2 regions of the Kitasatospora sp. NPDC096077 genome follow, and region 2 is predicted to be linked to the other one. Evidence: riboswitches for the same ligand, from Rfam matches in the RefSeq annotation. Region 2 holds a riboswitch; the other holds the start of a gene.

Region 1 (3,398 bases), on a different contig from region 2:
GACCAGGGCGTTCAGGTTGGCGCCGTCCACGTACACCTGGCCGCCGGCCTCGTGCACCAGGGCGCAGATGTCGGTGATCTGGGTCTCGTACACGCCGTGGGTCGACGGGTAGGTGACCATCAGCACCGAGAGGCTGTCGCGGTGCTGCTCGATCTTGGCCTTCAGGTCCTCGACGTCCACGTCGCCGTCGACCAGGGTCTTCACCACGACCACGCGCATGCCGGCCATCACCGCGGAGGCGGCGTTGGTGCCGTGCGCCGAGGACGGGATCAGGCAGACGTCACGCTGGGTGTCGCCGTTGGCATGGTGGTAGGCGCGGACGGCCAGCAGGCCGGCCAACTCGCCCTGGGAACCCGCGTTCGGCTGGATCGAGACGGCGTCGTAGCCGGTGACCTCGACGAGCTGCTGCTCCAGCTGGCGGATCAGGGTCAGGTAGCCCGCGGCCTGGTCGACCGGCGCGAAGGGGTGCAGCTGGCCGAACTCCGGCCAGGTGACCGCCTCCATCTCGGTGGTGGCGTTGAGCTTCATGGTGCAGGAGCCCAGCGGGATCATGCCGCGGTCCAGCGCGTAGTCCCGGTCCGACAGGCGGCGCAGGTAGCGCAGCATGGCGGTCTCCGAGCGGTGGCTGTGGAAGACCGGGTGGGTCAGGTACTCGTCCTCGCGCAGCAGCGCGGCCGGCAGCGCGTCGGCGTTCTCGGCGGCCTCGACCGCGTGGACGCCGAACGCGGCCCAGACGCCCGCCAGGTGCTCGCGGGTGGTGGTCTCGTCGGTGGAGACCGAGATCCGGTCCGCGCCGTCCTGGTGCACGTTGATGCCGTTGGCGCGGGCGGCGGCGGCGATCTCGGCGGCGCGGCCCGGGACGACGGCGGTGACGGTGTCGAAGAACTCGCCGTGCAGCAGCTCCACGCCGCCGGCCCGCAGGCCCTCGGCGAGGGCTGCGGCGTAGCGGTGGGTGCGGCGGGCGATGTCGGCCAGGCCGTCCGGGCCGTGGTAGACCGCGTACATCGAGGCCATCACGGCGAGCAGCACCTGGGCGGTGCAGATGTTGCTGGTGGCCTTCTCGCGGCGGATGTGCTGCTCGCGGGTCTGCAGCGCCAGGCGGTAGGCGCGGTTGCCGTCGGCGTCGACGGAGACGCCGACCAGGCGGCCGGGCAGCGAGCGGGCGTACTCGGCGCGCACCGAGAGGTAGCCGGCGTGCGGACCGCCGAAGCCCATCGGCACGCCGAAGCGCTGCGAGGTGCCGCAGGCGATGTCGGCGCCCAGCGAGCCCGGGGACTTGAGCAGGGTCAGCGCCAGCAGGTCGGCGGCGACGGCGACGACCGCGCCCAGCCCGTGGGCCTGCTCGATCACCGGGGCGAGGTCGCGGACCACGCCGGTGGCGCCCGGGTACTGCAGCAGCACGCCGAACACGCCGCGCTCGGCGATCTCGGCCGGGATGCCCTCGGACAGGTCGGCGACGACCACCTCGACACCGGTCGGCACGGCCCGGGTGTTGATCACCGCGACGGTCTGCGGCAGGGTCTCGACGTCGACCAGGAAGACGCCGCCCCTGACCTTGGTGACGCGACGGGCCAGCGCCATCGCCTCGGCGGCCGCGGTGCCCTCGTCCAGCAGCGAGGAGCCGGAGGTCGGCAGACCGGTCAGGTCGGAGACCAGGGTCTGGAAGTTGAGCAGCGCCTCCAGGCGGCCCTGCGAGATCTCCGGCTGGTACGGGGTGTACGCGGTGTACCAGGCCGGGTTCTCCATGACGTTGCGCAGGATCACCGGCGGGGTGAAGGTGCCGTAGTAGCCCAGGCCGATCATCGGCTGGAGCACCTGGTTGCGGGCGGCGAGCTCGCGCAGCTCGGCGAGGACCTGCGCCTCGCTGCGACCGGCGGGCAGGTCGAGGGCGGTGATGGAGCGGATGGCCTCGGGAACGGCGGTGGCGGCGAGCTCGTCCAGCGAGCCGTAGCCGACCGAGGCCAGCATCTTCTCCTGCGCGGCGGCGTCGGGGCCGATGTGGCGGTTCTCGAAGGGGCTGGCCAGCTCAAGCTCGGTGAGGGTCGAGGCGCCGGTGGGGCGTCCCGCGTTCGGCTGGGCGTTCATGGTGGTCGAGGCCTCCTGGTCACGGACCGGCTGGGGTGCGCTCGCCGGCCGGCCAACGCCGCTGCGGACAGCGGACCGACCTGGGCGGGCGGACCCGAAAGGCCTCCCCCTCTGTCATCGGGACCTGAGAGCTTCGCCCGCACGGCGCGCTGTGGCGCACCGTCGGCTTGCACCGTCGGTGAGGGTGGTGGCCGTCGGCTCCCGCGCCGACGGTCCTGCCCTGCTTTCCAGAGTGACCTATCCCGCACGGTACGGATGCCTGAGAGATTCCGGGGAGGAGTTGCTCCTTCGGCGCCTCGACCAGCGGTTTTCGCTGCCGAGGACTCTCCCGAGCGGGCTCGGCGGTCGGGGCCCAGGGTACCAGCGGGAGGCCTTCCGATCACGGGTGCGTCGGGTCACTCCGGGTCTACGCGCGTCCCCCGGACGGCTCAGCGCGAACCCGTCCGGCCGCACCCCGCTCGCGCCCGTCCGTTTCATGCCTTTTGGTGTGAAGTGGCGGACGGAACGGGTGCTCCGGCCGCCTTTCCTGCGGGAGTTCCGCAGCCGCAGCGCTTGGAGGAAAGAGTGCAGACCGACATCGACCCCCGGGACCTCATCGGCCACAAGGCGGTCGACCGCAACGGAGACAAGATCGGCACGGTCGACGAGGTGTACCTGGACGACGCCACCGGGCAGCCGGAGTGGGCGGCCGTCCGGACCGGCATCTTCGGCCGGGACGCCTTCGTCCCGCTCACCACGAGCGAGTTCTCCGGCGACGAGCTCCGGGTGCCGTACGACAAGTCGCTGGTCAAGGACTCGCCGGACTTCGGCGTCGGCCAGCACCTGTCGCCCGCCCAGGAGCTCCAGCTCTACCGCTACTACGGCCTCGACACCCCGCTGGACGGCCGCCCGTCCGCCGACCGGACCGGCCGGGACGAGCGGCCCGACCTCGACTTCGGCACCACCTCGGCCGCCGCGGCCGCCAAACCGCTGTCCCTCCACTCCCCCGAGGCCGGCCCGACCATGACGACGACCACCAACTCGAACACCAGCACCCACACCGCCCCGGAGGCCCCCGTGCGGACCCTCAGCACCCCCGCACCGACGGCCGCCGGCCCGGCGATCACCGAGGCCGCCGCCCCGGTCGTCGAGACCAAGCCCCGGCCCGCCCCGACCGCGGCCGCCCCCGCACCGAACGGCACCGCCGCCGCCTCGGCCCCCAACGGCCCGATCGAGATCACCTGCCGCGAGGAGCGCCTGGACATCACCACCGAGTGGCACGTCCTCGGCACCGCGAAGCTGCGCAAGTACGTGACCAGCGAGCAGGTCGAGCG
Region 2 (3,398 bases):
GCGAGCCCCTCCGGGGCCACCGCGATCGCCCGCTGCATCAGCGCCCGCACCGCCTCCACGGCCGGCGGCGAACTCTCGTACAGGTCCAGGCCGATCGCCAGGTACGGCTCCCCCACCGCCGGCCGCACCCAGGCCCGGCGCAGCGCCCGCACCGCGCGCACCTCACCGGCCTGCCGCTCCAGCACTGCGAAGAACTGCTGGGCGTTCACCTGCGGCTCGCTCAGCTGCAACGGACCGGCCGGCAGCCGGTCCAGGCCCGCGGCGATCCGCCGCAGGTCCGCCCACGGCACCCCGACCCCGCCGCCCGGGGCGTGCGGATTCAGCCACAGGCCCCAGCGGGTGCGGTACAGCGAAGCGGCGATCTCCGGCCCGGAGATGACCTCGTGGGCCCGCGCCCAGCCCGAGGCCGCCAGCTGCTCGGGCGAGGTCACGGCCGGCGCGTAGCCGTGGCCGCTGATCTCCATGTTCCCGTACTGCGCGTCCGGACTGCCCGGGGTGCCGTGCCAGAGCAGCATCCAGACCCGGCCCTCGGCCAGCGCGTGCAGCAGCCGCTCGTACGCGTCGAAGCGCTCCGGCGCGACCTCGCGCAGCACCTGCTCCAACGCGCCCGGATCCGCTCCCGGGCGCCCGGCCGGAGCCTGGCCCCAGGGCCCCGGCACCCCGCCCGCTCCCGTTCCCGCACTCATGCGCCCACCTCGCCGCGCCTCTTTCCTGAACCCGCCGGCCCGTCAGCCGCCTGCACGCACCCTATGGCGCGGCACCGGCCACCGCCACGGCGACGTGCCTGTGATGGAACCCCGCTCACACCCGCGAGTAGAAGGGCATGACCTGGGTGAGCAGCCACTCGACCACCGGGTCGTCGACGAGGTCGAGCAGTACGAGGTGGACGCCGCCCGGCAGCGGCGCGGTTCCCAACGCCCGCCCGAGCGCCTCGTTCACCGCACCCGGGTCGGCCGGGGCCGCCGGGTCCAGCTGGACGCCCACGAACATCACCGTCGGCTCGCCCTCGACGCTGGCCAGCGCCCGGCGCGCGGTCAACACCCCGGGGAGGGCCGACAGTTCCGCCCGGCAGGCGGCCAGGAAGTGCTCCGGGTCCTCGCCCGGCACCGGCTCGCGCAGCGCCACCCGGCCGCCGGCCGGCGCCCCCGGCGCGCTCTCGGTGTGCTCCCAGCGGTCGTCCCGCGGGCCGCGGCGCAGCTCGGCCACGCCCTGCGGCGGCACCGGGATGCCCACCGCCGCCTCGGGGTTGACCGCGATCCCCACCCCCAGCGGCAGCCCGCGGGCGAACTCCCAAGCCGGGGCGACCGCGAAGGCCATCCCGGGCGCCTGCTGGAGGAACACCTCCTGCGAGGAGAACACCGGCACGTACGGGGCCCCGGCCAGCTCGACGGTCGGCAGGTCCAGCCCCTGCCCGCCCGGGTCGCCCCCGGCCGGCAGCGGGATCCACACCTGGCTGCGGGCCAGCACCTCGATCACCCGCGGCGTCGCCCCCGGGTCCCCCAGCGCGGCGGTCAGCACCTGCTCCAGCTCGTTCGCCGGCCACGCACCGCCCGTCGGCGCCGCCTCCGGCCCGCCCCACCCCTGCTGCTGCTCCACCGGGTACCCCATGCGCCGCGATCCGCCCTCGTGCAAGGTCGGCCGCCCACTGCTGCGCCGACGCGGAGAAGTTTAGGGCTCGTGTTCGCCCGCTTGTCCGGTCCCGGTGCTCCCTCGCCCGCGTGTGACCGGGTCCCCTCTCCCCTCGTGCGCGCGGACGTGCCATGATGTGCGCGTCCGACGGCATGCGCCGCGGGCCCCCACAACTCCACACCGGCCGCTCGAACCCGCGCGGGAGAGCCCGGAGTGCCCCTCAGGAGGCACAGCCGGCGCCGAAGGAGCAAGTCCTCCCCGGAATCTCTCAGGCCCCCCTACCGCGCGGGTTAGGCACATCTGGAAAGCGGCGCACGGCCCGGTCGTGCGCCCACCCACGGTGCAAGCCGCCGTCCCGTCCCCGATGCTGGAACCAGCTGGTGCTGGTCACAGCCGAGGGCGGACGGCGGTGAAGCTCTCAGGTCCGACGACAGATGGGGAGACCCACGCCGCCGCATGCCCGCGCGCAGGGTCGGCCCCGAACGGGCCCGGTCCGGCGCGTGCACCCCTGAGTGCCCCGACCGAGGAGTTCCTGGCCATGTCGTCCCTCCGCCTGACCGCGCTCGACGCGCTGCACCGCGCCCTCGGCGCGACCATGACCGACTTCGCCGGCTGGGACATGCCGCTGCGTTACGGCAGCGAGCGCGAGGAGCACCTCGCCGTCCGCACCAAGGCCGGTCTGTTCGACCTCTCGCACATGGGCGAGATCACCGTCACAGGCCCGCAGGCCGGCGAGATGCTGGACCACGCGCTGGTCGGCTTCGTCTCCGCGCTCGGCGAGCTGCGCGCCCGCTACACCATGATCTGCGCCGAGGACGGCGGCATCCTGGACGACCTGATCGTCTACCGGCTGCGCGAGGACGCCTTCCTGGTCGTCGCCAACGCCTCCAACGCCCAGCTGGTCCTGGACGAGCTGATCGCCCGCGCCAAGGGCTTCGACGCCGTCGTCACCGACGACCGCGACACCTACGCGCTGATCGCCGTGCAGGGCCCGGAGGCCACCGCGATCCTGACCGAGAACACCGACGCCGACCTGCCCGGTCTGAAGTACTACGCGATCCTCCCGGCCACGGTGGCCGGCCAGGACGTGCTGCTGGCCCGGACGGGCTACACCGGCGAGGACGGCTTCGAGATCTTCTGCGCCCCGGCCGACGCCGAGTCGGTCTGGCAGGCGCTGACGGCGGCCGGCGAGGGCCGCGGCCTGGTCCCGTGCGGCCTGTCCTGCCGCGACACGCTGCGCCTGGAGGCGGGCATGCCGCTGTACGGGCACGAGCTGTCCACCGACCTGACCCCGTTCGACGCCGGCCTGGGCCGGGTCGTCCGCTTCGACAAGACCACCAACGAGGGCGCCTTCGTCGGCCGCAAGGCGCTGGAGCAGGCCGCCGCCGCGGCCGAGAGCAACCCGCCGAAGGTGCTGGTCGGCCTGGTCTCCGAGGGCAAGCGGGTGCCGCGCGCCGAGTACACCGTGGTCTCCACCGACGGTGCCCCGATCGGCCGGATCACCTCCGGCGCGCCGTCCCCGACGCTGGGCAAGCCGATCGCGATGGCCTACGTGGACGCGGCCCACGCCACCCCGGGCAGCACCGTCGCGGTGGACGTGCGCGGCAAGCACGAGCCGGTCCAGGTCGTGGCGCTGCCGTTCTACAAGCGCGCCCGCTGACCAACCGCCGAGGCCGTCCCGGCCCCGCCGTTTTCCCATCGACGCACGTCGGAGCCGTCCGTGCGGCGGCCCGCTGCGTCGTACCCGCTTCCCATCCTGGAGAATGACG

The links. Region 2 has a riboswitch for glycine ahead of gcvT (glycine cleavage system aminomethyltransferase GcvT). Riboswitches for the same ligand answer to the same signal wherever they lie in the genome.
Region 1: it holds a riboswitch for glycine, as region 2 does, so the genes downstream of both, gcvP (aminomethyl-transferring glycine dehydrogenase) here and gcvT (glycine cleavage system aminomethyltransferase GcvT) in region 2, are expected to answer to the same signal.

Annotation. Positions count from the first base shown of each region.
Region 1 is NZ_JBEOSV010000008.1:202,221-205,618, forward strand. It holds gene gcvP (aminomethyl-transferring glycine dehydrogenase) at 1-2,085, opposite strand, end outside; glycine riboswitch at 2,190-2,321, opposite strand; glycine riboswitch at 2,323-2,426, opposite strand; gene ABTZ03_RS11250 (PRC and DUF2382 domain-containing protein) at 2,650-3,398, shown strand, end outside.
Region 2 is NZ_JBEOSV010000053.1:14,368-17,765, reverse strand. It holds gene ABTZ03_RS32340 (enhanced serine sensitivity protein SseB C-terminal domain-containing protein) at 1-686, opposite strand, end outside; gene ABTZ03_RS32335 (enhanced serine sensitivity protein SseB C-terminal domain-containing protein) at 802-1,608, opposite strand; glycine riboswitch at 1,819-1,923, shown strand; gene gcvT (glycine cleavage system aminomethyltransferase GcvT) at 2,168-3,289, shown strand.